Regions from separate parts of the Sphingomonas sp. CFBP 13728 genome, predicted to be linked through region 2. Evidence: riboswitches for the same ligand, from Rfam matches in the RefSeq annotation. Region 2 holds a riboswitch; the other holds the start of a gene.

Region 1 (15,918 bases), on a different contig from region 2:
CGCGGTCGGTTGGGCGGCGGTCGCGCTGTTCACCGCGTTCGCCTGCGCGATGCTGTTGTGGCAGGTCCGTGCAGGCCCCGCCGCGCAGTTGCTGGCCGTTCCCGGTGCGACCGCGCTGGGCTGGCTGATCCTGCCACGGCTGCTCGGCAACCGATCGATTGCCGTCCGCGTGCTGGGGACGGTGAGCGCGTTCCTGATCGTTTCCGGGTTGTTCGCCGGGATGGTGATCCGATACCTGCCGATCGACCGGCCGAAGCCCTATGAGAAGCGCGTCAATTCGGCGACCGGCAATTGTCTGCGCACCACCGTGCTGCTCGCGCTGAACAAATACCCCGCGCAGACCGTGTTCACCTTCGTCGACATGGGCCCGCGGCTGATCACGATCACGCATCACGACGCGATCGCGGGGCCGTACCACCGCAACGGCGACGCGATCCTCGACGTCCAGCACGCGTTCGGCGGCACCGCGGACCAGGCGCATGCGATCATCAGGCGCCACGGCGCGACGATGCTCCTGCTCTGCCCCAACGCGGCGGAATCGACCAACTACAAAGCGCGCAGCCCGAAGGGGTTCTATGCCGAGCTGGCGAAGAACGAGGTGCCGGCATGGCTGACGCCGCTACCGCTGCCCGCAAAGTCGCCGCTGCGACTGTTCAAGGTGGACTGAGCCCCCGTCATCCCGGGTCGAGCCCGGGATGACGGACGGTCCTTAGCGCAGCACCACCGACAAGCCGTCGAGCACGAACTGCACCGCCAGCGCGGCCAGCAGCACGCCGAGCAGCCGCGTGATCACCGCCTCAATCTTCGCACCCAGGATCCGCATGATCGGCCCCGCCGCGAGCAGCGCGACCAGCGTCAGCAGCAGGATCGTCACCATCGCGGCCAGCACGACCGCCGAGCGCTCGATCCCGCTGTTGCGGCTCATCAACAGCATCACCGACGCGATCGAGCCCGGCCCTGCGATCATCGGCATCGCCATCGGGAAGATCGAGACGTCCTCGACCTCAGGATCGCTCGCCACCTTCGCGGCACGGTCCTCGCGGCGTTCGGTGCGCTTTTCGAACACCATTTCGAGCGCGATCAGGAACAGCATGATGCCGCCGGCGATGCGGAAGCTCGCGAGACTGATCCCGAGGCCTTTCAGCAACGCCTCGCCGAACAGCGCGAACACGAACAGGATCGCCGCGGCGACTCCGACCGCACGCATCGCCATCGCGCGCTTCTGCAACGTCGACGCGCCCGCCGACAGCCCGGCATAGATCGGCGCGCAGCCCGGCGGATCGATCACCACGAAGAAGGTGATCAGCGACGAGATATAGAGTTCGATCACAGGCCCGTCCGATCCAGCGCAGCCTCATCGATCGCCACGCCTTCGCGGCGCCCTGCCGAGACTAGGGTGTTGCGCAGCAGGCAGGCGATCGTCATCGGCCCGACGCCCCCCGGCACCGGCGTGATCGCGCCCGCGACTTCGACCGCGCTCGCAAAATCGACGTCGCCGACGAGGCCGGCATCGGTCCGGTTGATACCGACGTCGATGACGGTCGCGCCGGGCTTCAGCCAGTCGCCCTCGATCATCTCGGGGATACCGACTGCGGCGACGACGATATCGGCGCGGCGGATATGCGCAGGGACATCCTTGGTACGGCTATGCACGACGGTCACGGTGCAGCTCTCGCGGAGCAGCAACTGCGCCATCGGCTTGCCGACGATGTTCGAGCGACCGACGACCACCGCCTCGAGCCCGCTCAGGCTCGGCCGCACGCTCTTCAACAGCATCACGCAGCCAAGCGGCGTGCACGGCACGAACCCGGCCAAGCCCGTCGCGAGTCGTCCCGCATTGATCGGATGGAAGCCGTCGACGTCCTTGTCGGGATCGATCGCGGCAATGACCGCCTGCTCGTCGATGTGCTTCGGCAAGGGCAACTGGACCAGGATCCCGTCGATCGTCGGATCGGCGTTCAGCGTCGCGACCAGCGCGAGCAGGTCTTCTTCCGGCACGTCGGCGGGCAGCCGGTGCTCGATGCTCTCCATTCCCGCCTCGCGCGTCGCCTTGCCCTTCGACCGGACATAGACGTTGGAGGCCGGATCCTCGCCGACCAGCACCACGGCGAGGCCGGGCGCACGGCCCGCCTCGGCGCGAAAGGCGGTGACGCCGTCTGCGATACGGGCCCGGAGGCCGGCGGCGAAGGCCTTGCCGTCGATGATGGTCGCGCTCATGCCCGCGGCCATAGAGCGCGGACGCGATTTCCGCCAGCACAGCGACGTCGCTCGCGACTCGACGATGATCGACCGCCTACACCCTCATCGACATTCCCGACAGGTACGCTGCCGGTCCTAGCGCTGGGCCGGTCCTAGCGCTGGGCGGTGACGATCGCCTTCTGCGTGGACGCGAGCGGCAGGGGGTCGCCGCCACGATCGTAGAACGCCATCATCAGAACCCCTGCCGCGAGGATCACGCCGGTGATCGCGTAGATCAGGGGCTTACGGTCCCTGGTATGATCCCTGGGCGCAACATCGATGCGGTTTGCCATTCATCACTCTCCGAAGTCCGGCAGGTCGTCCTGCTCTGATGTCGAGGCTAACAGCTTTCATCGCACTGCATAGGGGCTATCGCGATCCGACCGTCACCGACGGATCCGTCGACGATACGCCACCGTTCGACGGGTAGCGTCTGGCCGCCGCGCCTGCTTTTCCGTTAGCATCGCCGCATGATCTTGATCGCAATCGCGTTGGCGCAGGCTTCGGCACCGTTCGGTGGCGAATTTCCTGTGGAAGCTCTCGATATCTGCGCGGCCAACCGTGCGTTGAGCGGCAAGGAGCTGGACAAGGCGCTGCGCGACGCCGCCAGGCAACGCGGATGGACCGATGTCGAGACGGCCATGCTGATCCAGGGATGCGCCTCCTATGCGGAGGGCATGGAGGAGGGGCGCAAGAGCGTCGAGGCACGGATCAAGGCCGAACAACGCCAGAAGCAGATGGCCCGGCAGCAGCAGCTGAACCAGCAGCAATGACATAGCCGCGACCTGCGGCTCCCCGTTCTCCCATGATGCGTTCTCGCACCCCGCGTTCTCCCAAGACGCGACCGCGACACGTCAGCCCTTCCACTCCGCCAGCGCATCGTCGTAGCGCTGCTTCTCGTCTTCTACCGCCGCCCGCGCCTTTTCCACGGCCCTGTCCCGCGATCGCTCCAGCTCGCGGCGTTCGCGCGCCAACGCCGCCTCGCGATCGGCGATCTTCCGCAACGTGCGGCGAAACTCGGATTCGCACGCCTCGAATGCTTCCTCAGCGGCCTCCAGCGCACGACGGCTCGGTTTGGGCTTGGGTTTGGGTTTGGGTTTCGGAGCCGCCGCTGGAGTTGGCGTTGGAGCCACCTTCGCCCGCGAGCGCCGTGGTCCACCCTCATCCTCGTCAGGCGCATCGACCTTGCGCGACGTCGCCGGAGCACGCGCCGGCAGTGCCGCAATCTGTTCGGCGGTCGTGCCGCGCGATCGCTTGATCACCACGCCGGGCGACGCCAGCGGCTCCGCGGACAGATCCGCATCGGTCACCAGTTCGGCGATCCCGCGCGCGAACAGGTCGTGGTCGCTGCCCCACGCCGCCAGCGCTGCCTTCTGGCTCGGCGCCGCGACATAGGCGTCGTGGAAGCCCGCCGCCGTCCGATATACTTTCAGCTTGCCCGCGCGTGCCATGCATCATGGCTAGCGTGGCCATTTCCGTGGCGCCACCCCATTACGTCTCACGGCAAACCTCCCTATAAGCGCCTCATGTGGCTTGCGATCCTCCTGTCCGCTTTGGCGATGACCGCGATCGTCGGCGTCCGCTATCTCATCGTCTCGGGCGCGTTCGCCGCCGCGACGCGCGCGCGCCATCCCGGCCTGTACCGCGGGCTCGACAGCCAGATGCAGCGAGAGATCGGCTGGAGCATCGCCTCGGCCGCGATCTACGGCGTGCCCGCGGGCATCCTCGCCTGGGGCTGGCAGAATCGCGGCTGGACGCAGGTCTATGCCGACGTCCATGCCTACCCGCTCTGGTACCTGCCGGTCTCGGTGCTGCTGTACCTGTTCGCGCACGATACCTGGTTCTACTGGACTCACCGCTGGATGCACTGGCCACGGCCGTTCAAGCTCGCGCATGCGGTGCATCACGCCAGCCGCCCGCCGACCGCATGGGCGGCGATGGCGTTCCACCCGATCGAGGCGATCACCGGCGCTGTGATAATTCCGCTACTGGTGCTCCTGATTCCGATCCATGTCGGCGCACTCGGTTTGGTCCTGACCATCATGACGGTTATGGGAGTGACCAATCACATGGGATGGGAGATATTCCCCAGGTTCATGTGGCGGGGAGCATTGGGGGGATGGCTGATAACGGCCAGCCACCATCAGCGACATCATGAACAATACGGATGCAATTATGGGCTATATTTCCGAGTCTGGGACCGGCTCTGCGGCACCGACCGAGGCCTTGGCGATTTCGCCAAATCGCATGCCAAGGCGCGCGCGAAAGCCGCAGCTGGTGGCGGCGGCCGCGATCGCGTGGGCGATGCTGGCAGCGACGGCGCCGGTCACGCGGCTTGACGTAGAGGTCGACAATCTCCGCTCGGCAAAGGGCATGATCCGGATCTGCCTGACCGCCGATCCCGACAATTTCCCCGCCTGCGTCGACGATGCCAACGCGCTGACGCGTTCGATCCCGGCAAGCGTCCACACCACCAGCTTCCCCGGCCTGCCGCAGCGCGGCTATGCGCTCGCGATCATCCACGACGAGAACAGCAACGCGAAGCTCGATACGATCGCGGGCATCCCGCGCGAGGGCTATGGCTTCTCGCGCAATGCCGCGGTGCGGTTCGGTCCGCCGCGCTTTTCCGCCGCCCGGTTCATGCTGGCGGGTGATGCCGAATTGCAACAGGTGAAAATGCGTTACATCTTCTGACCGATCGTGACGGACCGAAAACGGTTTTACCGCGTTTGGCCGTGGAACCTTTTTGTCCGGAGCATTTCCTTGCGCGCATTCACTCTCTTCACGTCTGCCGCAACCGCGGCGCTCGCCATCGCCACGCCGGCTTTTGCCCAGACCGATCCGAACCCGTCGCCGACGATTACCGACCCTCGCGACAACAACCGTATCACCATTGCGCTCGGTGCGGTGTCGATGCCCGATTACGAGGGTGCGGACAGCAATTCCTTCACCCCCGCCGGCGCCATCGTCGGCTCGGTGCGCGGGCATGACTTCTTCCTCCGCGGTACGCAGCTCTATTTCAACCTGATCCCGAACACGGGTGAAGTCGGCATCAACTACGAAATCGGCGTCATCGGCGGTATCCGCCGCGATCGCACCGGCGATATCGACAACCGCCAGGTCCGCGCACTCGGCAAGATCGATACCGCGTATGAGCTCGGCGGCTATGTCGGCATCGGCAAGACCGGCGTCATCACCAGCGACTACGACACGATCACCGCGCGTGTCGCGTACGTCCACGACGTGTCGGGCACCTACGACAGCTACGTCATCACCCCGCAGGTGAACTACACCACGCCGCTGTCGGTCCGTACGCTCGTCTCGCTCGGCGTGTCGGCGGATTATGCCGGCAAGGGCTTCGGCCGCACCTACGCGGCCGTGACGCCGATCGGCTCGCTGAACAGCGGCCTGCGCACCTACGACGTCAACGACAGCGGCTTCCGTCGCGCGAACGCCTCGCTGTTCGTCGTGCAGAGCCTGTCGGGCGATCTTCGCCACGGCTTCGGCGTCGGTGCCGGCGTGCTCTACGGTCGCATGCTCGGCAAGTACAAGAACACCCCGATCGTCGCCGACGTCGGCGATGCGGACCAGTGGCTCTATGCCCTTGGATTGACCTACACTTTCTGATCTGAATTATTTTTTCGGCAGGTCTTGAAACCCTGCATCCAAAAGCCGTCTGCAGTCGTTACTCGACGCGGACGGCTTTTTTTATGTCCGTAACAGAGCGGGTTACGAATGAGTTCCGGTAAACGGGACCGGTCGGAGACTGGAATGTTGCGCCATCGCCGCAGACGATTTCGACGTCCGAAACAACAAGGGGAGGACCCTGAATATGACCGAGAGCGTGCACCTGATCGAAGCCCTCGATGCCCGCGTGGAGCGGCGCAACGACCGACGTGATTTCTTCAAGAACGCGCTGGGCGCAGCCGCCATCACCGCCGCCGGTGCGACCGCGCTGTCGATGTCCAGCGCCGCCGCCGCGCAGTCGGTCAGCGAAGCCGACATCCTGAACTTCGCGCTCAACCTCGAATATCTCGAAGCGCAGTTCTACTCCTACGCCGCTTACGGCACCGGCCTCGACAACGCGCTGCTCACCGGCACCGGTACGCAGGGTGCGGTTCGTGGTGGCCGTCGCGTCAACTTCACCGATCCGATCGTCGCACAATATGCGCGTGAGATCGCCCAGGACGAGATCGCGCACGTTCGCTTCCTGCGCACCGCGCTCGGCACCTCCGCCGTGTCGCAGCCGGTGATCGACGTCAGCGTCTCGCCGACCAGCGCCTTCTCGGTCGCCGCACAGGCTGCAGGGCTCGTCCCCGCCGGCACCGCGTTCGATCCCTATGCCACCGACGAGGCATTCCTGCTCGGCGCGTTCATCTTCGAAGACGTCGGCGTGACCGCGTACAAGGGTGCAGCGCGCTTCCTCAGCACCCCTGCTACGCTCGAAGCCGCTGCCGGCCTGCTCGCGGTCGAGGCGTATCACGCCGCGATCGTCCGCACGACGCTGTACGGCAAGGGTATCGACACCCCGTCGCTGCGGACCTCGGCCGACGCCATTTCGCGTGCGCGCGACAGCCTCGACGGCGGCGGTGCCAACACGACGATCTTCGGCACGAACGATATCGATCAGGGCATCTCGTCGTACCAGGCAACGCCGATCAACCTTTCGGCCACGCAGGCGGCCGTCACCGTGTCGAACATCGTCCCGCTCGACGCGGACGGTGTCGCCTACAGCCGCTCGGCGAGCCAGGTGCTCAACATCGTGTACCTCAACGGCGGCGCCGCATCGGCAGGCGGTTTCTACCCGTCGGGCATGAACGGCAACATCAGGACGAGCGTGGCGGCAGGCTGATCCGCCAGCCCTACCCACAGCCCGACCTTACGCCTTCATCGATATTCAGGGGATTCACCCAATGACCGATATCAATACCAAGCTGGAAGTATTCGACGCGATCGCCAGCCGTCGCAACGAACGTCGTAGCTTCCTCCGCTTCGCCGGCGGTTCCGCGCTCGCCATCGGTGGCGCTTCGCTGTTGTCGGCATGCGGCAGCGACGACGAGGATCTTGCTCCGACGCCGACCCCCGGCCCGACGCCGACCCCGGCGCTGAACGACGCCGACGTCCTCAACTTCGCGCTCAACCTCGAATATCTCGAAGCGCAGTTCTATGCGTTCGCGGCATTCGGCGTCGGCCTTAACGCCAACCTGCTGACCGGTACCGGTACGCAGGGCGCGGTCACCGGCGGCGCGCAGGTGCCGTTCCAGGATGCCGTAGTGCGTGAATATGCCCGCGAGATCGCGATCGACGAAGTCGCGCACGTCGCGTTCCTGCGTCGCGCGCTCGGCAACGCCGCCGTCGCACAGCCCGCGATCAACATCTCGGGCGGTACCGCAGCAGCACCAGGTGCCTTCACCGCGGCGGCGCGTGCGGCCGGCGTCATCCCGGCAACCGGCGTGTTCAATCCCTATGCGGACGACAACAGCTTCCTGCTCGGCGCGTTCATCTTCGAGGACGTCGGCGTCTCGGCCTATAAGGGCGCAGCACCGCTGATCTCGAACCCGACCTATCTCGAGGCGGCAGCGGGCATCCTCGCGGCAGAGGCCTACCATGCCGGTCTCGTCCGCACGGTCCTCTACCGCAAGGGTCTCGACGTCCGGAACCCGACCCCGGCGCTGATCACCGGTGCGAACCAGATCAGCAACGCCCGCGACAGCCTCGATGGCGCGAGCGATATCGATCAGGGCATCACCGGTACCGATGCGACGGTCTCGAACATCGTGCCGACCGATGCCAACGGCCTCGCCTACAGCCGCTCGACCGGCCAGGTGCTCAACATCGTCTATCTCAACAGCGCAGCCGTCGCGATGGGCGGGTTCTTCCCGGCCGGCGTCAACGGCAACATCCGGACCAGCGCCGCGAGCGCATGAGGCCCATCGCCGATTGAACATGAAACCTTGGCCGCGGCGAATACAGGGATCGCCGCGGCCCTTGTTTGGGGAATGACCATGACCAACTTCACGAAGCTCACCATGCTCGCCGGCCTTGCCGCTGCGGGCATTTTTGCCGTTCCGGCCGCCGCGCAGGACATGACCACCGACGAAGATCGTAATCCGTTCTCGGGCGTCTATATCGGTGCGGCCGGTGGCTACGACGTCCAGCCCAACGACATCGGCTCGTCGATCCTGTTCGACCGCAACGGCGACGGCAATTTCAACGACAGCGTGAACACGATCCGCGGCGCTAACGCGTTCTCGCCGGGCTTCTGCAACGGTTCCGCTCGCACCGCGGTGCCCGCCTATGGCTGCCGCAACGATGACGACGGCTGGTCGTATTACGGCCGCGCGGGCTTCGACGTGCAGCGCGGCGCGTTCGTGGTCGGCATCGTCGGCGAATTCGGCAAGTCCGAGATCACCGACAGCGTCGCCGCCTTCTCGACCACGCCCGCCAGCTACACGATGGCACGCAAGCTGAAGTGGGAAGGCTCGGCCCGCCTCCGCGCCGGTCTCGCCGCCAACAAGACCTTGTTCTACGCCACCGGCGGCGCCGGCTATGCCAAGATCGACAATCTGTTCTTCACCACCAACACCGCCAACGCGTTCGCAGCCACCGGCTCGGACAAGCGCTGGGGCTATGTCGGCGGCGGCGGCATCGAGCAGAAGCTGACCAAGAACATCTCGATCGGCATGGAATACACCTATCACCAGTACAAGGACGACGACGCCCGCGTCCTGGTCACCGCCGGCACCGCGCTCGCCGGCAGCCCAGTCCTGCTCGCGAACAACCCGTTCGTCCTCGCCCCCAACACCGCGGGCACCACCTTCCGCCGCAGCGACGAGAACTTCCGCTGGCACTCGCTGCGCGGCACGGTGAACTTCCGGTTCTAAGGCGAAGGGCGGCCTGCACCACCCTGGTGCAGGACTCGCCCAAGCCCGGCCAGCGCAGCAAAACACGCCACAAGGCGTAGCTTTGCTACGACTGACGGCGCGCGGAGTAAGGAAAAGGCCGCTGCCCCAAACCGGGCAGCGGCCTTTTCTCGGTTCAGCAAGCGTGCGCTCGCCGTCAAAAAACCAACATCCACATTGCCACCACCCCGGCGAAGGCCGGGGCCCAATTGGAAAGGTGGACATAATGAAGCACATCGCGTCGTTATCGCCGTCCCCCAATTGGGCCCCGGCCTTCGCCGGGGTGGAGCCTTATCGATCACGCAATGATCACTGAACCTCGCCCCCGCTCAGGACCGGCAAATTCCCCATTGCACCCCACCCCAAGCCCCCTATGCTCACCTCACCCCGGGGGAGCGCTTATCCGCGCTTGAGAGGAAGGCAGGAGCCTTCGACCCGCTGAACCTGATCCGGTTGATACCGGCGGAGGGAGGGAGCGGTCGCCACAGAACCGCAATCCTTGCTCCGAGACCCGTAGGAGCAAGCGCATGGCCATCGATACGCAATCCAAGACTGCAGACATCGGCGTAACCACCGGCCCGATCCGAGGCTCCCGGAAAATCCACGTAGCAGTCCCGACCAGTCCCGACGTCCGCGTAGCCATGCGCGAAATCGTCCTCGACCCAAGTTGCAGCGAACCCCCGTTACGCGTTTACGACACCAGCGGCCCCTACACGGACCCCCGCGCGACAATCGACATCAACGCCGGCCTCCCCCAACTCCGCCGCGCCTGGATCGAAGCCCGAGGCGACGTGGAATCCTACGAAGCCCGAGAACTCCGCCCCGAAGACAACGGCCAGCTAGGCCCCGACCGTTCCGGCGGCGTCCCCCAATTCCCCGCCACCATCAAGCGCCCCCTCCGCGCCAAACCCGGCCACAACGTCAGCCAGATGCACTACGCCCGCCGCGGCATCATCACCCCAGAAATGGAATACGTCGCCACTCGAGAAAATCTCGGCCGCGCCATGCTGAAAGACTACAAGCGCGACGGCGAATCCTTCGGTGCACAGATCCCCGACTTCGTAACCCCCGAATTCGTCCGCGACGAGATCGCCCGTGGCCGCGCGATCATCCCCAACAACATCAACCACCCCGAATCCGAACCGATGGCGATCGGCCGCAACTTCCTCGTCAAGATCAACGCCAACATCGGCAACTCCGCGGTCGCCAGCAACGTCGCCGCCGAAGTCGACAAGCTCGTCTGGTCGATCCGCTGGGGCGCCGACACGGTGATGGACCTCAGCACCGGCCGCAACATCCACGACACCCGCGAATGGATCCTGCGCAACTCGCCGGTCCCGATCGGCACCGTCCCCATCTACCAGGCGCTCGAAAAGGTCGGCGGCGTCGCCGAAGACCTCACCTGGGAGATCTTCCGCGACACGCTCATCGAGCAGGCCGAACAGGGCGTCGATTACTTCACGATCCACGCCGGCGTCCGCCTCGCCTACATTCCGATGACCGCGAAACGCGTCACCGGCATCGTCTCGCGCGGCGGCTCGATCATGGCGAAATGGTGCCTCAGCCACCACAAGGAGAGCTTCCTCTACGAGCGCTTCGACGAGATCACCGAGATCATGAAGGCGTACGACATCGCCTACAGCCTCGGCGACGGCCTGCGCCCCGGCAGCATCGCCGACGCCAACGACGAAGCGCAGTTCAGCGAACTCTACACGCTCGGCGAACTCACCCACCGCGCGTGGAAGAGCGACGTCCAGGTCATGATCGAAGGCCCCGGCCACGTGCCGATGCACAAGATCAAGGAGAACATGGACAAGCAACTCGAAGTGTGTGGAGAGGCACCTTTCTACACCCTAGGGCCGCTCACGACGGACATAGCCCCCGGCTACGACCACATCACCAGCGGCATCGGCGCCGCGATGATCGGCTGGTACGGCACCGCGATGCTCTGCTACGTCACGCCGAAGGAGCACTTGGGCCTCCCCGACCGCGACGACGTGAAGGTCGGCGTAGTAACCTACAAACTAGCCGCCCACGCCGCCGACCTCGCCAAAGGCCACCCCGCCGCCCAGATGCGCGACGACGCCCTCTCCCGCGCCCGCTTCGAGTTCCGCTGGAGAGACCAGTTCAACCTCTCCCTCGACCCCGACACCGCCGAGCAATACCACGACCAGACGCTGCCTGCAGAGGGCGCCAAGACCGCACATTTTTGTAGCATGTGCGGCCCGAAATTCTGCTCGATGAAGATCACTCAGGAAGTCCGGGACTTCGCAGCGAAGCAGAACGCGCCGGCGGATACGTTCTTAGCGGCCGACGTAGATCAAACCGACACAGACCGAGCGATTTTCGCCAAGGGCAGCCATGCCGATGCGGAAAAGGGCATGGCCGACATGAGCGAGCGCTTCCGCGAAAAGGGCAGCGAAATCTACCTGCCAGCGGAGTGACCCATGCGGGGCGCCGAGCTTAAGACCCGGCGTCCCGGTCATAGCGATCATGCCCCCTTAAAGCCGCGTTGCGCAAAACGGTCCGCCATCGAACTGGACATATCTTCATCCCCCGGTCGCCATATCGGAGCAGCTTGATCACGTGCCTGTTCCGGTCGGGGCTATGTTCCAGCTACTGTATCGGTCTGGGGAGCATTCATCCCGCCGAGCAGCGACACGATAACGGAGGGATGGCGACATGGCATTAATCGACAATATTGCGGTCGAAGTGAACGACTTTCAGCGCACACGAATTCAGGCGATCGACGATTTCGATTACTCGAAGGTCAGCATGAAAGTGGCTAACGATCTCGATGGTGTGACGTCGAACTACCTGGCCGCAGGCATCGAAAATCTCAAGATGTACTATGTGGTCGCGCTGCTTGATCCATTAAACGCGCATGCCGTGTCGCGGTCGGTCGATCCGTTCTGGCACGCCCATGTCTTGTTCACGCGCGACTACGGCAAATTCTGTCGTGACGTTTACGACCAATATGTCCACCACGAACCGCTCGACGAAGAGGACACGGGGAAGGTCGAGACGGTCAAGGCACTCTATTCCTACACGCTCACGCAATATGACAGTATTTTCAAATCGGTGGATCGCGATTGGTGGGGAAGTCAAACCCCGCTGGCTTCTCGGCCTATCTGCTTCCACTATCTGATCAGCGATCCGGAAGTGTCGAAGCATGCACTGTTCGAGCGCAATCCGGCCTATCAGGTTCACTGAGGCAGAACGATCATGGGGTGCGTCGAAACCGCATCCCATGATCTCCGTTCCGTGCGATCCCCCCGCGACTCACCGCTTCCGAACGAACTCCGCGCGCAGCACCAGTCCCTTGATCCCCTCGTACCGGCAGTCGATCTCCTGCGCGTCGCCGGTCAGCCGGATCGACTTGATCAGCGTCCCGCGCTTCAAGGTCTGTCCCGCGCCCTTCACGGTCAGATCCTTGATCAGCGTCACCTGGTCGCCGTCCGCGAGCACGTTGCCGACCGAATCCCGCACCACGACCGCGCCGTCGTCCGCCGCAACAGCCGTCGCCGCACCACCCGCAACCCACTCGCCAGTCGCTTCGTCGTACACATATTCGTCGCTCATCGGTCGGTCTCCGGCAGCGCCCAGTCGATCGGAGCGCGCCCATGGGTTTCGAGAAAGTCGTTGGCCCGGCTGAACGGCCGCGATCCGAAGAACCCGGTCCGAGCGGCCAGCGGCGACGGGTGCGCGGACTGGATCACCAGATGCCGCCCGCCCTTGCTCACATCGTCGACGAACGCCGCCTTCTTCTGCGCATACGCCCCCCACAGCAGGAAGACGACCGGTTTGTCCTGCGCGTTCACCGCCGCGATGACGGCGTCGGTAAACCGCTCCCATCCACGCTTCTGGTGCGACGCCGCCTCGCCCATCCGCACGCTCAGCACCGCGTTGAGCAACAGCACGCCCTGCGCCGCCCAATGATCGAGCATGCCGTGGCGCGCACGCGGGATCCCGAGATCCGCCTCCAGCTCCTTGTAGATATTCACCAGGCTAGGCGGCGTCCGCACGCCCTTCCGCACCGAGAAGCTGAGGCCGTGTGCCTGCCCCTCGCCATGATACGGATCCTGCCCCAGGATTACGACCCGCACCTGGTCGAGCGGCGTCAGTTCGAGCGCCCGAAACCGATCCGCGTCGTCGGGAAACACCCGGGCCCCCGCCGCCCGCTCGGCCTCCAGATACGCATCGAGCGCGCGCATGTACGGCGCCTCGAACTCGGCGGCGAGCGACTGCCAGCTTGGCGGGAGCGTATGATAGATCATCCCCGCCGCATGTCGGACAGGGCAGGGCAGTGTCAATTGCCGTTCCTAGTTCCCCCGCGGAGGCGGGGGCCCAGGATCACAAACGATGCCCCCCGTTACCCTGGCCCCCCGCCTCCGCGGGGGAACCGGATCACCAAAGGCTCGCACATCGCGTCCCCCCTCATTATATGCGCCGCCATGACCAGGATCACCGTCGCCGCGCTGCAGCTGGGCTTCACGCCCAACATCGACCGCAACATCGCCAACGTGTCGCGCCTCGTCCACGAGGCCGCCGCGAAAGGTGCGCAGGTCATCCTCCCCCCCGAGCTGTTCGAGGGAGAGTATTTCTGCCGCGTCGAGGACGAGGGCCTCTTCGCCAACGCCGCCCCGGTCGGCGAGCACAAGGCGGTGCTCGCGATGCAGGCGCTCGCCGAGGCGCTCAAGGTGACGATCCCGACCAGCTTCTTCGAGGCGGACGGCCCGCATCATTACAACAGCCTCGCCATGATCGGCCCCGACGGCAACATCCAGGGCGTCTACCGGAAAAGCCACATCCCCGACGGCCCCGGCTACGAGGAGAAGTTCTACTTCCGCCCCGGCAACACTGGCTTCAAGGTTTGGCCCCACCCCGCCGGCAAGCTCGGCGTCGGCGTCTGCTGGGACCAATGGTACCCAGAAACTGCCCGCGCGATGATGCTGATGGGCGCCGAAGTGTTGTTCTACCCGACCGCGATCGGCAGCGAGCCGCACGATACCTCGCTCGACACCGCCCGCCTGTGGCGCCGCGCCATGGTCGGCCACGCGGTCTCGAACGTCGTCCCGATCGTCGCCGCCAACCGCGTCGGTGTCGAGCACGGCCAGACCTTCTACGGCACCAGCTTCATCGCCGACGAGCGCGGCGACATCCTGGCCGAGCTAGGCCGCGACGACGAGGGCGTGATCACCGCGACGATCGACCTCGACATCGTCAAGCGCCACCGCGCCGCCTTCGGCTTCTTCCGCGATCGCCGGCCCGACCTGTACGGCCGCCTGGTCCAGGACATCTGACGCTCCGATCCTCCCCCTGGCGGGGGAGGATTAGAACCAAGCCAGCCCAGCCAACAACGCCCCCACCAGCGCAGCCGCGCCCGCAACCCAAAGGAGCCACCGCCGCCCGGTTAGCGCGGTAATCGACGCCAGCGCGATCGCCACCTGGATCGCGGTCACCGCCAACGCCAGCTTCGTATGCGGCCGCAGCGCCTCGTCCGACTCACCATCCGCCGCCGCCGAGCGCCGATCGAGCGTCTCCGCCTCCCGCTTCAGTGCCGTCCCGCGCGCCTTGTACCGCGCGATATCCGCCCGGTGCGCAGCCATCTGCGTCGCACCGAACCCAGGCGGCGCAAGGTCGACCTCCATCTGCGCGATGTGCCGCTTCAAATCCTCCGCCTGGTAATAGCCCCACGCATCCGACGCCTGCGCCTTGATCAGCACCGCCTCGTTCTTGTGGAGCAACGCCTCGTTCTGCGTATGCCCGCCGAGGAAACTGGTCACCGCCGCCAGCGTCGCCAGGATCGCAGTGAACAGCGCGATCCGCTGGTCGAACGCCTCCCCGCCGGCCGCGCGTTCCTCCGACAGTTGCTCATGCAACCCGCGCACTTCGAAATCATCGTCCATGCGATCTGCTCTGGTCCTCTGGGCGTGACTGGACCCTGATGATCGGGTGACATATTCGTCAGCGCGCCATGATCCGCCCCCGCTCGATATTGCCCGTTCTCGCGATCCTCGTTGGCTGCACGACGCCGTCGGTGAAGACCACCCCACCGAGCGATCATTTCAACGGCACGCGCTTCTTCAACCCCGACGGGGTGCAGGGCAGTACCGGCGAGCAAAAGCAGGGCCCGGTCGCGCTGCTCCGCAATCTCGTAAAGCCCCCCTATCGGAGCTGGCCCAAGGTGCCCGTCACCCCAACGCGCCCGCCCGCCCGCGTCGAAGGCCAGACGATGCGCGTCACCTGGATCGGCCATTCGACCGTGCTGGTACAGACCCAGGGGCTCAACATCCTGACCGATCCGATGTGGCTCGAGCGCTCGTCCCCGGTCCAGTTCGTCGGCGTGAAGCGCGTCCGCGAACCCGGCGTGCGCCTCGCGGACCTGCCGAAGATCGACCTGATCCTGCTCAGCCACGACCACCGCGACCATCTCGACATGCGTGCGATGCGACGGCTCTGGCACCGCGACAAGCCGCTGATCGTGACCGGCCTCGGCAACGACCAGATCCTCGCGCGCAGCGGCGTCCGTGCGGTCGCGCGCGACTGGGGCGGGCGCGTGACGCTACGTCCCGGCATCGACGTGATCGTCGACCGCGCGCATCACTGGAGCGAATACGATCCCGGCGACCGCGACAAGACGTTATGGGCTGGCTTCACCGTGACGCTACCCGGTGGCAACCTGTATTTCGCGGGCGACACCGGGCCGGGCGACATGCGCTGGGCAGCCGAAGCGCGCGCCGCCGGCCCGGTCCGCCTCGCGATCCTGCCGATCGGC
Region 2 (15,918 bases):
CTCGGTCGGGCTGACGAACACCAGCGTGTTGTCCGGCGTCTTGAGCGCATCGGTATAGCCCTCGCCGAACCACTGCCGCGCACGCAGCAGGTCGTTGCGCGTGACCCAGAAGTTCTTGCCCTTCACGCCGACGTCGAGCTGGAAGATATGGTCGCCCGCCTCCTGCGTCGAGAACGCGATCTGGCGCTCCGAGCGTGCTTCGAGCGAGCGCAGGAAGGGATTGCGCACAGCCGACGAATAGAAGCCGGTCGGCGAAAACTTGTGCAGCAGCACGTCGCCTTCCTCGATCTGGGTCAGCGCGTCCTTCCACCCCTGCGGGATCGGGCTTTCGCGCGTGAGAAGTGGTCGCGTGCCGAACTGGAACGCGATCGTGCCTAGTTCCGGATTATCGATCCAGTCGTTCCAGTCGCGCAGATACCAGACGCCACCGGCCATCACGATCGGCACGTCGTCGCTGATGCCGCCTTCGCGCATCACGTCGCGCAGTTCCTTCACGCGCGGATACGGGTCCTGCGGCTTCAACGGGTCCTCGGCGTTCGACAGGCCGTTATGCCCGCCCGCGAGCCACGGATCCTCGTACACCACCGCGGCTAGCCACTCGGCCGCCTTCGAATACGCCCGCTTCCACAGCGCGCGGAAGGCGCGACCGGAGCTGACGATCGGCAGGTAGCTGACGCCGTAGGACGCGGTAATCTCGGACAGTTTGTACGGCATGCCTGCGCCGCAGGTGACGCCGGCGACCTTGCCACGCGTACGCTCCAGCACACCGTGCAGGATCCGCTGCGCGCCGCCCATTTCCCACAGCACGTTGATGTTGATCGCGCCATTGCCGTCGGCGATCTCATACGCGCGCTCGACCTGCTGGACCGCGCCTTCGATGGCGTATTCGACCAGTTCCTCGTGACGGGCGCGCCGCGTCAGGGCTTCATAGACCTGCGGGATGATCTTGCCGTCGGGATCGTAGCTGTCGGCGTTGACCGCCGACACCGTGCCGATACCCCCGGCCGCAGCCCAGGCGCCGGCCGACGCGTGGTTGGTCGCGGCAACGCCCTTGCCGCCCTCAACCAGAGGCCAGACTTCCCGACCGTTATAGACGATAGGCTTCAGGCCCTTGAACACGACGTCACCTCTCCCGGAAAATACGGCCCCCTATATCGCAAGGACGCAGCGTGCGAGCAATATTACGACCTAGGTTAGCGCACCCGGACGGTTCAGGGCATCTTCGTACAGCGCGCGATAGCGAGCGATCATAACCGCTTCGTCGAATTCCGCGCGTGCCTTGGCCTGGTTTGCGGCCCCGACCGAGGCGCGCAAGGCGGGATCGCCGACCAGCGCCTGCAACGCATCACGCAACCGAACCTCGTTTGCGATCTCGGTCACGAACGGCAGATTCTCGGGCGCGACCATCCGCGTGATGTCGCCGACGGGATAGCTTGCGATCGGCAGGCCCGCGGCCATCGCCTCGACCACCGCGATCGGGAACTGCTCGCTGCGCGACGACAGCGCGAGCATATCGAAATGGCCGATATAGCGGTACGGGCGATCGAGAAATCCGGGCAGCACGAGCTTGTCCGCCATCCCCATCGCGGCGGCGGCTTGCAGGATGTTCGCGCGCTCCGGGCCCTCCCCGATGATCACCAGCCGCACGCGTCCGGATACACCACCGACCGCACGGACCAGCGCAGTGAGGTCCTTCACCTCGCGCAAGCCCGCCAGCGCACCGATCACCACTTCCTTGGCGTTGCGCGTGAACCCGGGGATGGCCTTGGGTTCGGGCTTCTGCGCGTAATAGGCCGTGCCGATCCCGTTGACGATCCGGTGGACGCGCTCGCGCGGCTGTTTCCAGGTCTTCAGCGCGATGCCTTCGAGCACTTCGGAGGGCACCGCGAGCGCATGCGCCGCGCCCAATGCAAGCCGCCGATAGATGTTGCGCTCGATCTTGAGCCCGCCCGCCTCGTCCGCGTTGAACCCGTCCTCGTGATGGACGAGCGGCGGCGCGTCCTTCGCGAACGCCCGCCGCGCCATCGCCCCATCGATCGCACCCCAGTTATAGCTCAGCACCAGATCGAACCGCCGCATATACTGCGCGATCGCCTCGTAGCGCTTCACCGAAGGCTTGCCCGTCAGCGGCGGTGGGTTCTGCGCGATCTCGTAGCGGATGCCCTTTGCGATCGAGTCCCGCGCTCCCAGGGCATCGGGCATACCCGACACGATGGTATGCTTCGCGCGATCGCCGAACGCGTTCATCAACCGAACCGCCCGCGCCTCCTTGCCGCCAAGATCGAACGACGAGTGGAGATGCAGGATGTTCACGGGAGCAGACATGGCGAACGCGATGCCGATTTCGGCGCGCGCTTTCAAGGGACCTTCGATACCCGACAGGACTTGCCCGCTCCGCCATCCGCGTTCGCCGTTCCCGCAATGACCACTTGCAGGCGCCCCTTGGTTGGACGAGCATGGTAGGCAAAGGGGAGAGAATGATGATCAAGGCATTTCTGGTCGGGCTGGCGGCGACCGTCTCGGTATCGGCATTGGCGCAGACCAAGCCGTCGACCACGACCTATATTCACGCCGGCACGCTGCTCGATCGCCCTGGTCAAGCGCCGCGCGGCAACACGACGATCATCGTTCGCGACGGCAAGGTGGCGGAGTTGCGCGACGGCTTCGTGGCACCGGAGCAAGGCGCGGCTCTGGTCGATCTCCGCAACGCCTTCGTCCTGCCGGGGCTGGTCGACATGCACGTGCATCTCTGGGGTATCGGCGGCGATCCGATGCGCGCGCGTCTGGAGGCGCTGAACCGCGATCGGTTCGACGACGAGATGACCGCCGTCGCCAACGCCCGCACGACGCTGAACGCCGGTTTCACGTCGGTCCGCGATCTCGGCGGTGATCCGCGCGGCATCCGTGCGCTCCGCGACGCGATCGATGCGGGGACGGTCGAGGGACCAAGCATCACCAACGCCGGCGAGATGATCTCGGTGACCGGCGGGCATGGCGACGGCGGCAACGGGCTGGCCGAGGAATTCGCCGACATGGTGCATGCCAAGGAAGTGAACCTGTGCGACGGTCCCGACGACTGCCGCCGCGCGGTGCGCGCGCAGGTCGCACTCGGCGCCCGCGTCATCAAGTTCGCCGCGACCGGCGGCGTGCTTTCGAACGTCAGCGGCGGGCTCGGCCGTGCGATGACGCCCGAGGAGATGCGCGCGATCATCGAGACGGCGCATACGCTCGGTCGCAAGGTCGCCGCGCATAGCCATGCGACCGAAGGCACGCGCGCGGCGCTGGAGGCCGGTGTCGATTCGATCGAGCACGGGACGTTCCTCGACGCGGATACGATCAAGCTGTTCAAGACCAGGGGCGCCTATCTGGTGCCGACCGAGATCGCGCCCGTCGCGGCGCTCGCGCAGGCCCGCGGCGGCGCGCTGCCGCCCGCGACGATCGTCAAGGCCGAAGCCGCCGCGGCCGCGATGGCCGACAGCCACCGTCGCGCCTATGCGGCCGGCGTGAAGGTCGCGTTCGGAACCGATACCGGCGTGTCGAAGCACGGCGACAACGCGACCGAGTTCGCGCTGATGGTGAAGAACGGCCTCACCCCGACGCAGGCGATCGCCGCCGCCACCGTCGGCGCCGCCGACCTGCTGGGCCGCGACGACATCGGTACGCTGGCGCCCGGCAAGACGGCGGACATCATCGCGGTGACGGGCTCTCCGCTGCAGGACGTCACGCGGCTCGAACACGTCGATTTCGTCATGCACCGCGGCAAGATCGCCAAGACGTCGTCCGGCGGCGTCTGACAGCCGGGATCGACCGCGCGGCGCCCGGGGTTCAGTGTCGCTGACCCCGGCCCGTCGCGGCCCAGTAGAGTCCGCCCAGCAGGTGCTGGAGATAGCGCTCGTCGCGGTACGCCTCCGCATCGTGGCCGAGCAGCGTGACGAACACCCGCCCCTTCTCATACCGATGATACCAGGCTTCGGGGTGGTCCTTCCCCATCGGCTTCGCCACCTGACCCGGCCAGATCCTGGTCGGGTCATAACTGGTCTCGTCGACCGTGAGCACCGTATCGATGGGGACCGCGAACGGATTGCTGGTGACGTAGAACTCGTCGCTCCAGATCCAGCGGTCGGGCACGCCGAACGTCGCCGGAAAGCCCTTGTCGACCACGGTGACGACGCCGGTCTGCAGCATCGGATGATTGACGAAACTGCGACCCACCAGTTTCTCGTACCACGGCCAGTCGGTCTTCGGGATGATCGCGGCGCGGTGCACGACGATCGCGTTGCCGCCACCACGCATATACGCCTCGAAATGCCGACGCTGCGTCTGGCTCAGCTGTTCCGCCGGCGTATTCAGGAACATCACCGCCGCGTAGTGGCTGAGGTCGCCGTCGAACACCGCAGGGTCGCTGGTCCACTCGACGTGGAACGCATGCAGCTTCGCGAGGTGCTCGATACTGTCGCGCGCGACCGGAATATATTCATAGTGGTATTTGCTGGGGGTCGCGATCACCAGGACCTTGAACTGATCCTCGGCGAAGCCGACCGACGGGATCATCAAAAGGACGATCGCGAGAAGCGCTCGAAAAGCCGCGGTCATCATGTCCCCTTTGCGTCGGCAAAGCGCCTTATAGCGATCGAAGCGCCGCCGATGATACCGCGGCGCGTGTCAATCCGCCGGCGTGGCGAACCAGATGACGTGCCGCGGCCCCTTGCCGTTGCTGCGCGCCCGCACGACGACCTCCTCGGTCCGGAAGCCGGACGAGGCCAGGCGACGGACGAAGACCGGGTCGGGGGCCGCCGACCAGATCGCCAGGACGCCGCCGGGGGCCAGCGCCCGCTTCGCCGCAGCCAGTCCGCGTACCGAATAGAGCCGGTTGTTGTCGGTCCGCGTCAGCCCGTCGGGGCCGTTGTCGACGTCTAGCAGGATCGCGTCGTACGCCGACGACGCCTCTGCGATGACCGCGCCGACATCGCCCTGCACCAATGTCACGCGCGGATCGTCGAGACAGCCCGCCATCAGCGTCGCCATCGGCCCGCGCGCCCAGTCGATGATCTCCGGCACCAGTTCGACCACCGTTATCCGTGCGTTCTGGTCGAGCGCTGCCAGCGCCGCGCGCAGCGTAAACCCCATGCCGTACCCACCGATCAGCAGATGCGGTCCCTGTCGTTGGCGCGGGCGCTTTCCCAGCCGTTCGCAGGTCATGACCGCGAGCGCCTCTTCCGAGCCCGTCATCCGCGTGCTCATCAGCTCGGCACGATCGAGCAGGATCATGAAGTCGCCGCCGCGGCTGTACAGGTGCAGTTCCTCACCGCCGCCCGGCACGATCGCGGTGGCCAGCAATTCCCGTGGTGTCATGCTGCGCTCACGTCCCTGGATACCGGGCCCTGCATCAATGCGGCCGCCGCCCGGCAGTCCGCGCGGCATTGGCCTTCTCTTCGGCCGCGAGCTTGCGCCAGCGCGCGAACCGGTCCAGCGCCAGCGTGCCAGCCTTGATCCCCGCCTGGACCGCACAGCCCGGCTCTACGGTGTGCGAACAATCCGAAAACTTGCACGCCTGTGCCGCCAGTTCGAAATCGTCGAACACCTCGGCGATCCCGGTCGACGCGTCCGACAGTTGCAGTTCGCGCATGCCGGGCAGGTCGAGCAGCCAGCCGCCCTCCTCCAGCCGGTGCATCTCGCGCACGGTGGTCGTATGCCGTCCCGTCGAATCACCCTTGCGGATCGCCTGGGTGAGGATGCTCTCCGACCCGCGCAACGTGTTGACGAGCGTTGACTTTCCGACGCCGGACGAGCCGAGGAACGCCACCGTCTTGCCCTTGCCGCACCAGGCCGCGAGGTGTGCGACGCTGGCCGGATCGCGACCGTCGATCGCCTCGACTTGCAATCCCGCCTCGATGCCGTGCACCGCCGCCACGAACGTCTCCGGGCTGTCGGTCAGGTCGATCTTGGTCAGGACGACGACCGGGTTCACGCCGACCTCGCGCGCGAGAACGAGGTACCGCTCGATCCGCGCGACGCTGAAATCCTGGTTGCACGACGCGACGAGGAACACCGTGTCGACATTGGCGGCGATCATCTGATCCTTGCGCGGATCGGCGGGTGATCGCCGCTTGAACAGGTTCATCCGGTGCAGGACGCGCACCGGCTCCAGCGTCCGATTGTCGATCAGCAGCCAGTCGCCGACGGTCGGATGATCGTCCGTCGGCAAGGCACCGGCTATGTACGGCGAGACGAAACGCTGCCCCCCCTCGCCCGCGACCGCGATCTGGCCGCGGTGGACGGACATCACGCGAACGGGGTGGCAGTGCGCCGTTTCGTCATTCGAAACCTGGACGCTGAAATGATCGTTCCAGCCAAGATCGAGCAGTGTCTCGGTCGGAGCTGTCATCGGGTTGCGGCGTCCACTATCATGCCGGCTCGGCTGACATCATCCGCGCCGATACGCAAGCGACTAGGTCGACGCCGAACCGTCGCTACGCGGCTCGCCAACGCCGATATCCCATGACCGCCAGCGCGATCATCACCGCATAGAGGCCCGCCGTCAGCATGAGCCCCTTCATGATGAACATCCCGACATAGAGCACGTCGACAACGATCCAGAGCAGCCAGCTCGCAGCATGACGCCGCGCCGTCGAATATTGCGCGACCAGGCTGAAACTGCTCAACCCCGCGTCCATCCAGGGCAGCGCCGCGTTCGTATAGCGGCTCATGAACCAACCGATCGCGAGCGCGCCGACCGCACCGGCCGCCAGCCCGGCGGAGGCTTGCGCGCGATGCAACGGCCTCACGACGATGTCGCCGGTATCCGCCTTGCCACGCGCCCACGCGATCCAGCCATAGACGATCGCGATCCCGAACAGCGCCTGCAGGACCATGTCCGCATACAGGCGAACGTCGAGGAAGAGCTTGAAGTACAGGGCGCAGGCAACGAAATTGACCGGCCAGCACAGCATGCGCCGCGTCGCGGTCAGCCAGATGCCCGCGAAGCTGACGACGACGGCGATGATTTCGAACCCCGTCATCGGACCGGACCCTCGCCGCCGATTCGCTTCAGGAAATCCTGACCGACTGCCGACAGGAACCAGTCGGCATGACCGACCAGATAGTCGTCCCATGCCAGCATCGCCGAGTCCGGGTCGCCGACGATGCCGGCGAAATAGTCGATCTCCGACAACGCGAATTCGAGATGGACCAGCGGCAACAGGCGCACGATCGTCGCGATGTCGGCGCAGCTCAGAGGCCGGATCGTCGCATAGCCCGAAAGGATCGCGATCGCGGCCTCCGGGTCTGCGATCGCCGCGTCGTTCCCCTGCCCCAGCTTCAACCACTGTACCGCGGTGCGCTCGATCGCGGTGGCGACATCATGGACGGCGCAAGTACGGTCGGCGAGACCGAAGTCGAACACCGTCCGCACGCTCCCGTCGCCCGACCAGAGCAGGTTGGACGGATGCCAGTCGTTGTGAGTCCATAGCGGCACCTGCGCCGCCAGCAGCGCGGGAAGCCCGTCGCCCAACGTTCCGAACAGTCTCGCAAGGTCCCGCCGCCACGGTCGGGGCGTCAGGAATGCGGCGAGCGCCGGACGGGCGGCGACATAGACTTCGGCCGCCGCGATCGGATCGGCTGCGGGCAGGATCGTAAAGCTCGCCACGAGCGATTGCGAGCGACGTGCCGGAGCCATGAAATCGCGTGCGGCCAAGTGCAGCGTCGCGAGGGCGACACCCGCGGCATGCGCGTGGGCGTGCTTGAAGAACGGCGTCCACGACAGACTGTCGCGGTACAGGTCCGCGCCGGGCGCCTCGCGAAAGAGCTCGTAGGACCACTCGCCGCGCGCAACTACACTCCCGCCATCTGCGGTGGCCATCACTTCGGCCACGGAAACGCCCGCACCGGCGAGATGCGCGATGAATGCGTGCTCCTCCGCCAAGCCCTCGATCGAACGAACACTAGCGTGATGACGTTTCAGCAAGAACGCGCCCTGCGTCGTGTGTGCCAACGTCGCGGCGGAAAAGGGACGCGGGGAATGCCAGTGCAGCCCGGTCATCCGTCCTGCCGCCGGGAAGCGGGCGAGTACAGCCTCGGCCTCGTCCGCGGTTATCGCGGGCCAGGTCGGCGCCTCCATCGCGGTGCCCATGCCGTGGACGAGATGCGCGGGCTGCGACGCCACCTCAGAACGCCCGCGAGATCGTCGCCATGACCGCCGCGCCGCTGCCGATGTAATAAGCGGGCGGTGCGCCAGCGATGACCGTGCCGTTGCGGCCGATTGTGTCCTGCGCATTGGTGCTGACCGACTGCACACCGGCGAGGACGTGCGGATCGGTGACGTTGATCGCGTTGACGCGCAGGTCGGTCCGCTTGCCGTCGAGCCAGTCGGCGAGGTGCATGCCGACCGACAGATCGAGCGTCGCATAGCCCTTGATGCGCTCGTCGTTCATGAAGCTCGCATATTGCCGGCCGATATATTTCGACGCGACGCTGCCGAAGAAACGTCCGTCGTCATAGATCCCGCCGGCGCCGAACTGCACCGTCGGGCTGGACACCGCGTGCTTGCCCCTGGTCGGCAGGAAGTCCGCGCCGACCGGGAGGTCGTCGTCGATCCGGGCGCGCAGATACTCGCCGGAAAGATACAGGCTGACCCCGGCGACCGGGCGATAGTCGATCTCCGCATCGACGCCGTACGAGGTCTGGCCACCCGCGTTGAGCGTCGCGTTGACCTGCGCGCCGCCTTGGTCGAGCACGGTCGCGAGTTGGCGGTTGCGGAACTTGTAGTGGAAGCCGGTCACCGACGCGGAGAACTGCTCGCCGATGAAGCGATAGCCCACTTCCTGCGAGACCGAATATTCGTTCTTAAGCGCGTTGGTCCCCTGAACGACGACCGCGCCACCTGCATAGCTGTTGTAGAGCGTGAACTCATTCGGCGTGCGGAAGTTGGTGGTGATGTTGGCGAACAGCTGCTGGCGATCGTCGATCCGGTAGTGGATCGCGGCGCGCGGCAACGCGGCGAAGCTGTCGTTGCGCACCTTGTCCTGCGGTCCGGGGAGGTAGTTGCGGCCGTTGCGCAGCACGTTCACGCCCTTGAACCCGGCATCGATCGTCAGCCGCGGCGTGAGTGCGATGCTGTCGGCGAGGAAGAAGCCTTTCGTGACGGTGACGGTGCGCTGGTTCTCATAGGCGAGCAGGCGGCCGTCGGCGGTGCGGATTGCCTTCGAACGATAGCCCCAGCGGTCGAACGGCTGCCCATCGGCGTCGACCGAGGTGTACGACTGCGTAACGCGGTCGGTGCCGTAGTCGAACCAGAGCCCAGCGGTGAGCGTGTGTGCGCCGGTCCTGAAGGTGAGCTTGCTGACGTTGCCGGTTCGCATCTGGTCGCCGGTATAATTGCCGAGCACGGTCGCGACGCCGTCGACTGCACCGGGCAGCGCGATCGGCTGTGCCAGTTCCTCGGTGCCAAGGAAATTGCCTTCGGTGGTCAACTGCGTGCCGTAAGGCGAGTTGCCGTAGCCGAACTGGAGGTAGGTGGTGCTGTCGAGCGCCAGCTGATCGGTCAGCACCAGGTGCACCGGCGCGGAGGCGTAGAGGTTACGGAACGGCGCGCGGTACAGGCGCCAGTAATTCGTATTTCCCTGCGTGTAGCGCTTGTCGTAGTTGAAGCCGCGACCTTGCACGTTCCATTCGGCGAGCGTCGGGCTCGGGTAGCTCGACGAGTTCGCGTCGTTGTACGACAGCGCTAGGCTGGCGCGGTTGCCGGCGCCCCATTCGTTGAGAATCTTCGCGTCGATATGCTGGCGGGTGTCGAAACCGGCACCCCGCCAATTGTCCGCGCGGGTGTTCGAATAGGACAGGGACGCCTTAAGCCCGGTATTGCCGATCGTCCCGCTATCGACGCGGAAGAACCCACGCCGCGCCGCGTAGCTGCCGAGCGACAGGTCGAGGAGCGCGCCGGGACGCGCCTTCGGATCGTCCAGCGACAGCGACAACAGCCCGCCGGCGCCGCCGAGCGTCGGTGAATCGATATCGACCGAGCCTTGCGCGAGCGTGATACGCTTGAGGTTCTCCGGGTCGGCGAACTGCGACGGATAGGCGTAATAATAGCCGATGTCGTTCTGCGGCGCGCCTTCCATCAGCACCCCGATCTCGTCCTGGCCGAGACCGCGCAACGTCAGGCTGGAACTCGTCGACAGGCCGTACGGGTCGCTCGATGCGACATTCGCGCCGGGCAACAGCGTGACAAGCTGGAACGCGTTGAGCGTCGGCGCCTGCTTGACGATGAAGTCGGCGGAGATCGCACTTTGCGCGCGCGGCACCTTCTGGTCGGGCAGCAAGCCGGCCGGATCCTGTTTGCCGACCACCCGAATCTCGGCAGGTTCGACCGGATCGGACGCTTGCGCCCCGGCCGACGATGCGGCGAGGGTCGCAGACAGGGACAGTGCGACCCGCCCCAGAAGTCTGCGCTCGCGCCCAGCGGAAATCACACTCAAACCAGCACTGAAAAAAGTCACGTCCACTCCAATCGGAGGGACGACGGGCCAGCCGCAGACCCTCCCTACGCCGGTATAAGCCGGATCAGGTTCAGCGGGTCATGGGCTGCTGCCCACCTCTCAGCCGCGCATGAGCGGCCCCCCGGGGATACGCGTCGCTTAGGCGGTCCGGGGGTGCGTGGAAAGCGCTATCGCGTGCGGTTCACGGGGCGGCGGCGAACGCGTCCTTGGAGATATGCGTGATCCGGCACGCGAGGTCCGCCTCGCCGCTTGCCACCACGTAGAAGTCGCCGGCGTCGGCGATGCCCGTCGTGAAGACCACGTTGTCGAGGTACATGCTGTCCCTCAGCGGCTCGGTGAGCGCGGGGTTCGGCTCCAGCAATGCGGTGTGCTCAGTCGCGACGGTAATCGACGGGTCGTCCTTGTCGAGGATCGACCAGTACGTCCGGTAGATGCCGACCACGCCAGATGGCTCGACACCGTGCCACAGCGTCAGCCAGCCGCGATCGGTCAGGATCGGCGGCGCGCCGCCGCCCATCCGCGCAGTCGACACTGTGGCCGAATGTGGCCGGATGCCGGGCTTGTCGTGCGGCTTCCAATGCAGCGCATCGGGTGAGCGCGACAGGTTGATCGACGGTCCGCTGCGCCATTCGCTGCCCGGTGGATACGCGAAATACAGGTCTCCGAGTGGGCGGGTCTGCGCCCAATACTGCCCGTCGATCAGCCCCTCGAAGATCAGCATGTCCTTGTTCTGGTGATCGAGGACGATCCCCTTGAGCTGCCAGTCGAGCGCATCGGCGGACGAATACAACGTCGTCGAATGCCGCTCCGGGCTCACCGAACAGGTGGTCATCAAATACCGATCCCCAACCTTCGAGATCCGCGCATCCTCGACGCCATAGCATTGGTACGACGTCCGCGGCGCGATCGCCTTGTCGTAATGCACCGCAACGACCGATCGTGCCTCGGGGTCCAGCTCGACCGGCAGCAACCAGGACAACGACGTCAACGCCATCACCTTCCACCCGCCCCCAGGGATCAGGAACTTGCGCGGATCCTTCGTATCAACCATCTGCAACGGCCACGCATCAAGCAGGTACGCGCCGTCCTGCCAGCGGATCGCATGCACGTTGCCGTTCTTGATAGGCTGCCGCAACGCTTCGGCGACGCGCACCATCAGCAGCAGATTGCCGTTCGCCAGCCGCGTCATCCCGGGATTGAACGCGCCGAGCACATAGGTCTCCGCGCCGACCTTCCCCGCCAGCGGCGAGCGCGACAGGTCGATGTCGGCGGGGGTGAAGACGAGCTGATCGAACATGCTATTCTCCTAAGGTATCTAATCTTTCATCGCCCCCCTTCGCCCTCCCCCTTTTTGTTCGCCACCCTATCTCCGTTCGCCCTGAGCGAAGTCGAAGGGTGTGCTCCGAGCGAAGGTGCTTCGACTTCGCTCAGCACGAACGGAATTGGGGAAGCTAGTGGGCGCCTATTCCCCCTCGAGCGCCCGCGGAACGATCACGATCTGCTGGATCACGGTCCGCGTCGGCTGTGTCAGGACGAATTCCACCCCGACCGCAATGTCCTCCGCGCGCAGCATCTGCTCAGCCTCGATCATCTGGCGCTGCTTTTCGTCGGGCACATCCGGATACTGCATGTTCGAGCCGACCTTGCCGGGCTCGACCAGCGAGACCTTGATCCCCTTCGGCCCGAGCTCGCGCCGCAACGCCTCCGAGAAGCCGGCGATGCCCGACTTCACCCCGGCATACACCGTCGAGCTCGGCCCGAGGATATGCGCGCTCAGCGAGCCGATGATGACGATGTCGCTGATCGGCTTCATCCGGTGCGCGGCGTGATGCGCGCTGAGCAGGTACGCGGTGAAATCGACCGCGATCGCATAGCGGAGTTCGTCCTCGCTCATCTGCGTCAGCCCGCCCGCTGCGACCGCCGCGTTGACGACGGTGATGTCGAAGCCGCCGAGATACGCCTCGCCCGCATCGAAGAACGCGCGAACCTTGTCGGGATCGGCCAGTTCGGTGATCATCCCGTCGCCCTCGCCGACCTCGCGGATGTGCGCCAGTGCATCCCGAAGATACCGCTCATCGCGTCCACAGATATAGACCTTGGCACCGTTAGCCGCGAGCATCACCGCGATCGCCCGGCCGATCCCGGTCGTGCCCCCGGTAATGATCGCGCGACGGCCCTTGAGCGGGCGGGCGGTCGTGTGGAGGTCGGCGCGTTCGGTCATTGAGTTTCCCGGCTTGTCAGTAAGGTCGACGCCAAACGCGCAGTCCCAGCCGGATGTCCCTAAGCGCGGATGCCCGCCCCCTCAAGAGCGCGCGCCAGCAACCGGTCGATCGGCTCCTGCAGCATCGTCTCGCTCAGCGTCGGCGCGTGGCCGACGCCCGGCACGGTCACCAGTTCGGCCTGGTCGAGCGATGCCGCCATCCGCTCCGCGGTCGCCGCCGACAGCAGGTCCGAGCGCCCGCCGCGCACGATCAGCGTCGGCACGTCGCGCAGCGACGCCAGCCCCTGCCACATGTCCGGCCCCGCTTCGTTCCCCGGCACGCGGAACGGCTCGGCGATCTTCAGATCGTAGTCGAGCACGATCCGCCCCGAACTGTTGAGCCGGTACAGCCGCTTGGCCATCGCCAGCCAATCCTCGATCTGCCAGTCGGGATAGACGTCGGCGTTGTTCTCGGAGACGCAGCGCGCGGCGTGCATCCAGGTCGGAAAGACGCTCGCCTTGCCGACATAGCCGCGGATTCGCGATAGCCCCTGCGCGTCGATCTCCGGGCCGACGTCGTTGAGCAGCGCCGCCATCATCCGGCCGCGCGATGGCCCGGCCATCAGCATCGTCACGATCCCGCCGAGCGACGTGCCGAACGCGATATACCGGTCGATACCCTGATCGGTCAGCAATGCCTCGACGTCCTGCACGTACGTCAGCGGGACGTACGACATCGGGTCCTTCGCGTACGCGCTCTCGCCCCGCCCGCGAAAGTCCACCGCGATCAAACGCCAGCGCCCCGCGAGCCTCGCCGCGAGCGCATCGAAATCGCGAGCATTACGCGTCAGGCCGGGCATGCAAATGATTGGTGGCTGGCCTTCCGCCCCGCCGGGATAGTCCCTCGCGTGGAGCCTTAGCCCGTCGTTGGACCACCAATAGAGGTTTTCGTAAGCGGCCATGGTTGCGTCCTTCGGGTAGCGGCCACCATATCGCCGCATGCCTATCTCCCCGCAAGCCTATCGCCCCGAAGCAAAGCTCCTCGACCTCGGCGACGGCTTCTTCGATCCCGTCGCGCCCGCCGACTTCCCCGAGACGCGAACTCGCTTCCGCAACGACCGCGCCGCCACGCAGATCGGAGTCGACACGCTCTCCGACGACGAATGGACGCGCCATTTCGGCCGGTTCGAGCCGCTCCCCGGCACGCTCCCCCAGCCGTTCGCACTCCGCTACCACGGCCACCAGTTCCGCAACTACAATCCCGATCTCGGCGACGGCCGCGGTTTCACCTTTGCGCAGATGCGGGATGACCGAGGCCGGTTGATGGACCTCGGCACCAAGGGATCCGGCCAGACGCCGTGGAGCCGTGCCGGTGACGGCCGCCTCACCCTCAAGGGCGGCATGCGCGAAATCCTCGCGACCGAGATGCTGGAAGCGCTCAACGTGCCGACTTCGCGGACACTGTCGCTGATCGAGACCGGCGAGGAACTCCAACGCGGCGACGAGCCCAGCCCAACTCGCTCCGCAGTGCTGGTCCGCCTCAACCACAGCCACGTCCGCATCGGCAGCTTCCAGCGTCTCGCCTACCACCGCGACGAAGCGGGATTGCGCAAGCTCGTCGGCTACACGCTGCGCAACCTCTACGACGAGGACAGCGACGATCCGGTCCGCCTGCTCGACCTTGTCGTCGGCCGCACCGCGCGCCTCGCGGCGCGCTACATGGCGGCGGGCTTCGTCCACGGCGTACTCAATTCGGACAACATCAACGTCACCGGGGAGAGCTTCGACTACGGCCCATGGCGGTTCGCCCCGACCTGGGACCCCGCCTTCACCGCCGCCTATTTCGACCACCAGGGACTCTACGCGTTCGGTCGCCAGCCCGAGGCGATCCACTGGGACGTGATGCAACTCGCCGTCGCACTTCGCCAGATCGCCGAGAGCGACCCGCTGGTAGCCGCACTCGACCAGTTCGGTCCGCGCTACCAACCCGAGGTCACGCAGGCGATCCTCTGGCGCCTCGGCGTCCGCCCGCGCGATCCCGATACCGACCGCGACCTCGTCCAGGTCACCGAACGCGCACTTCGCACCTCGGAAGTCGGCATCGACCGCTTCTTTTTCGACGTGTTCGGGGGCGACTTGCCCGAAACCTATACCGACCCCTGGACCGAGGTCCGCGCCGCGCTCGCGTCGTACGAACCCCGCAAGGACAGGTCGCACGCCTATTGGTCGGGCGAGCCTTGCAGCATGCTGATCGACGAAGTGGAGGCGATCTGGGCCCCGATCGCCGACAATGACGACTGGACGCTGTTGACCGCGAAAGTCGCCGCGATCCGCAACATGGGAGACGCGCTCGCCGAATAATTGGAATCATCCCTGATTTGAGGCAAGAGCAGCGCCATGTCCGACGAGATCATCTCCCACGAACCCGCCACCGGCGCGGTCCTCTGGCGCCATCCGGTCGGCGACGTCGACGCGGAGGTCGCCTGCGCGCGCGCCGGCTGGTCGAGCTGGGCGTCGAAACCGCTCGCCTTCCGGATCGAGACGATGCGGCGCTTCGCCAACATCGTCCGGCAGCGCAACGATGCCTTCACCGACCTGATCGCGCGCGAGACCGGCAAGCCGATCTGGGAAGCGCGCGGCGAAGTCGAGACCGTCATCGCCAAGGTCGACATCTCGGTCAGCGCCTACGCCGATCGCACCGCGCAACGCCGCCTCGAAGCGACGATGGGCTCGCGCATCGCCGTCCGCCACAAGCCACACGGCGTGCTCGCGGTGCTCGGGCCGTACAATTTCCCCGCGCATCTGCCCAACGGCCACATCGTCCCTGCGCTGATCGCGGGCAACGCGGTCGTCTTCAAGCCGTCGGAAAAAACCCCAGCCGTCGGCGCCTTCCTGGTCGAGTGCTTCCGCGCCGCCGGGGTGCCGCCCGAATGCATCCGTCTCGTCATCGGTGGCCCGAACGAAGGCAAGGCGCTCGCCGCGCATCCCGATATCGACGGACTGCTGTTCACTGGCTCGGCGCGCACCGGCCTGGCGCTCAACCGCGCGTTCGCCGACAAGCCCGAGAAGATCCTCGCGCTCGAGATGGGCGGCAACAATCCGATCGTCGTCTGGGATACGCCCGACCTGCACACCGCGGCCGTGCTGATCATCCAATCGGCCTTCACCACCGCCGGCCAGCGCTGCACCGCCGCCCGCAGGCTGATCGTCGATACGAAGCTCTAC

Evidence for each region. Region 2 has a riboswitch for thiamine pyrophosphate ahead of IFT67_RS13245 (TonB-dependent receptor). Riboswitches for the same ligand answer to the same signal wherever they lie in the genome.
Region 1: linked by a shared signal. The riboswitch ahead of thiC (phosphomethylpyrimidine synthase ThiC) and the one ahead of IFT67_RS13245 (TonB-dependent receptor) in region 2 are both predicted to bind thiamine pyrophosphate.

The regions. Positions count from the first base shown of each region.
Region 1 is NZ_JACYUS010000002.1:672,800-688,717, reverse strand. Features, by position in the region: gene IFT67_RS12145 (AcrB/AcrD/AcrF family protein) at 1-667, shown strand, start outside; gene IFT67_RS12140 (MarC family protein) at 710-1,330, opposite strand; gene folD (bifunctional methylenetetrahydrofolate dehydrogenase/methenyltetrahydrofolate cyclohydrolase FolD) at 1,327-2,217, opposite strand; gene IFT67_RS12130 (hypothetical protein) at 2,352-2,531, opposite strand; gene IFT67_RS12125 (hypothetical protein) at 2,715-3,011, shown strand; gene IFT67_RS12120 (hypothetical protein) at 3,093-3,689, opposite strand; gene IFT67_RS12115 (sterol desaturase family protein) at 3,765-4,577, shown strand; gene IFT67_RS12110 (DUF2141 domain-containing protein) at 4,543-4,932, shown strand; gene IFT67_RS12105 (MipA/OmpV family protein) at 5,002-5,865, shown strand; gene IFT67_RS12100 (ferritin-like domain-containing protein) at 6,071-7,090, shown strand; gene IFT67_RS12095 (ferritin-like domain-containing protein) at 7,152-8,165, shown strand; gene IFT67_RS12090 (outer membrane protein) at 8,244-9,122, shown strand; TPP riboswitch at 9,520-9,628, shown strand; gene thiC (phosphomethylpyrimidine synthase ThiC) at 9,668-11,584, shown strand; gene IFT67_RS12080 (UCP032817 domain-containing protein) at 11,823-12,353, shown strand; gene IFT67_RS12075 (alkylphosphonate utilization protein) at 12,423-12,722, opposite strand; gene ung (uracil-DNA glycosylase) at 12,719-13,417, opposite strand; gene aguB (N-carbamoylputrescine amidase) at 13,595-14,443, shown strand; gene IFT67_RS12060 (DUF4337 domain-containing protein) at 14,474-15,049, opposite strand; gene IFT67_RS12055 (MBL fold metallo-hydrolase) at 15,118-15,918, shown strand, end outside.
Region 2 is NZ_JACYUS010000003.1:62,464-78,381, forward strand. Features, by position in the region: gene IFT67_RS13205 (nitronate monooxygenase) at 1-1,119, opposite strand, end outside; gene IFT67_RS13210 (glycosyltransferase) at 1,189-2,325, opposite strand; gene IFT67_RS13215 (metal-dependent hydrolase family protein) at 2,478-3,794, shown strand; gene IFT67_RS13220 (ThuA domain-containing protein) at 3,826-4,596, opposite strand; gene IFT67_RS13225 (spermidine synthase) at 4,663-5,352, opposite strand; gene rsgA (ribosome small subunit-dependent GTPase A) at 5,387-6,385, opposite strand; gene pnuC (nicotinamide riboside transporter PnuC) at 6,471-7,019, opposite strand; gene IFT67_RS13240 (phosphotransferase) at 7,016-8,161, opposite strand; gene IFT67_RS13245 (TonB-dependent receptor) at 8,163-10,466, opposite strand; TPP riboswitch at 10,518-10,627, opposite strand; gene IFT67_RS13250 (glycoside hydrolase family 130 protein) at 10,675-11,790, opposite strand; gene IFT67_RS13255 (SDR family oxidoreductase) at 11,956-12,714, opposite strand; gene IFT67_RS13260 (alpha/beta fold hydrolase) at 12,774-13,655, opposite strand; gene IFT67_RS13265 (protein adenylyltransferase SelO family protein) at 13,693-15,054, shown strand; gene astD (succinylglutamate-semialdehyde dehydrogenase) at 15,091-15,918, shown strand, end outside.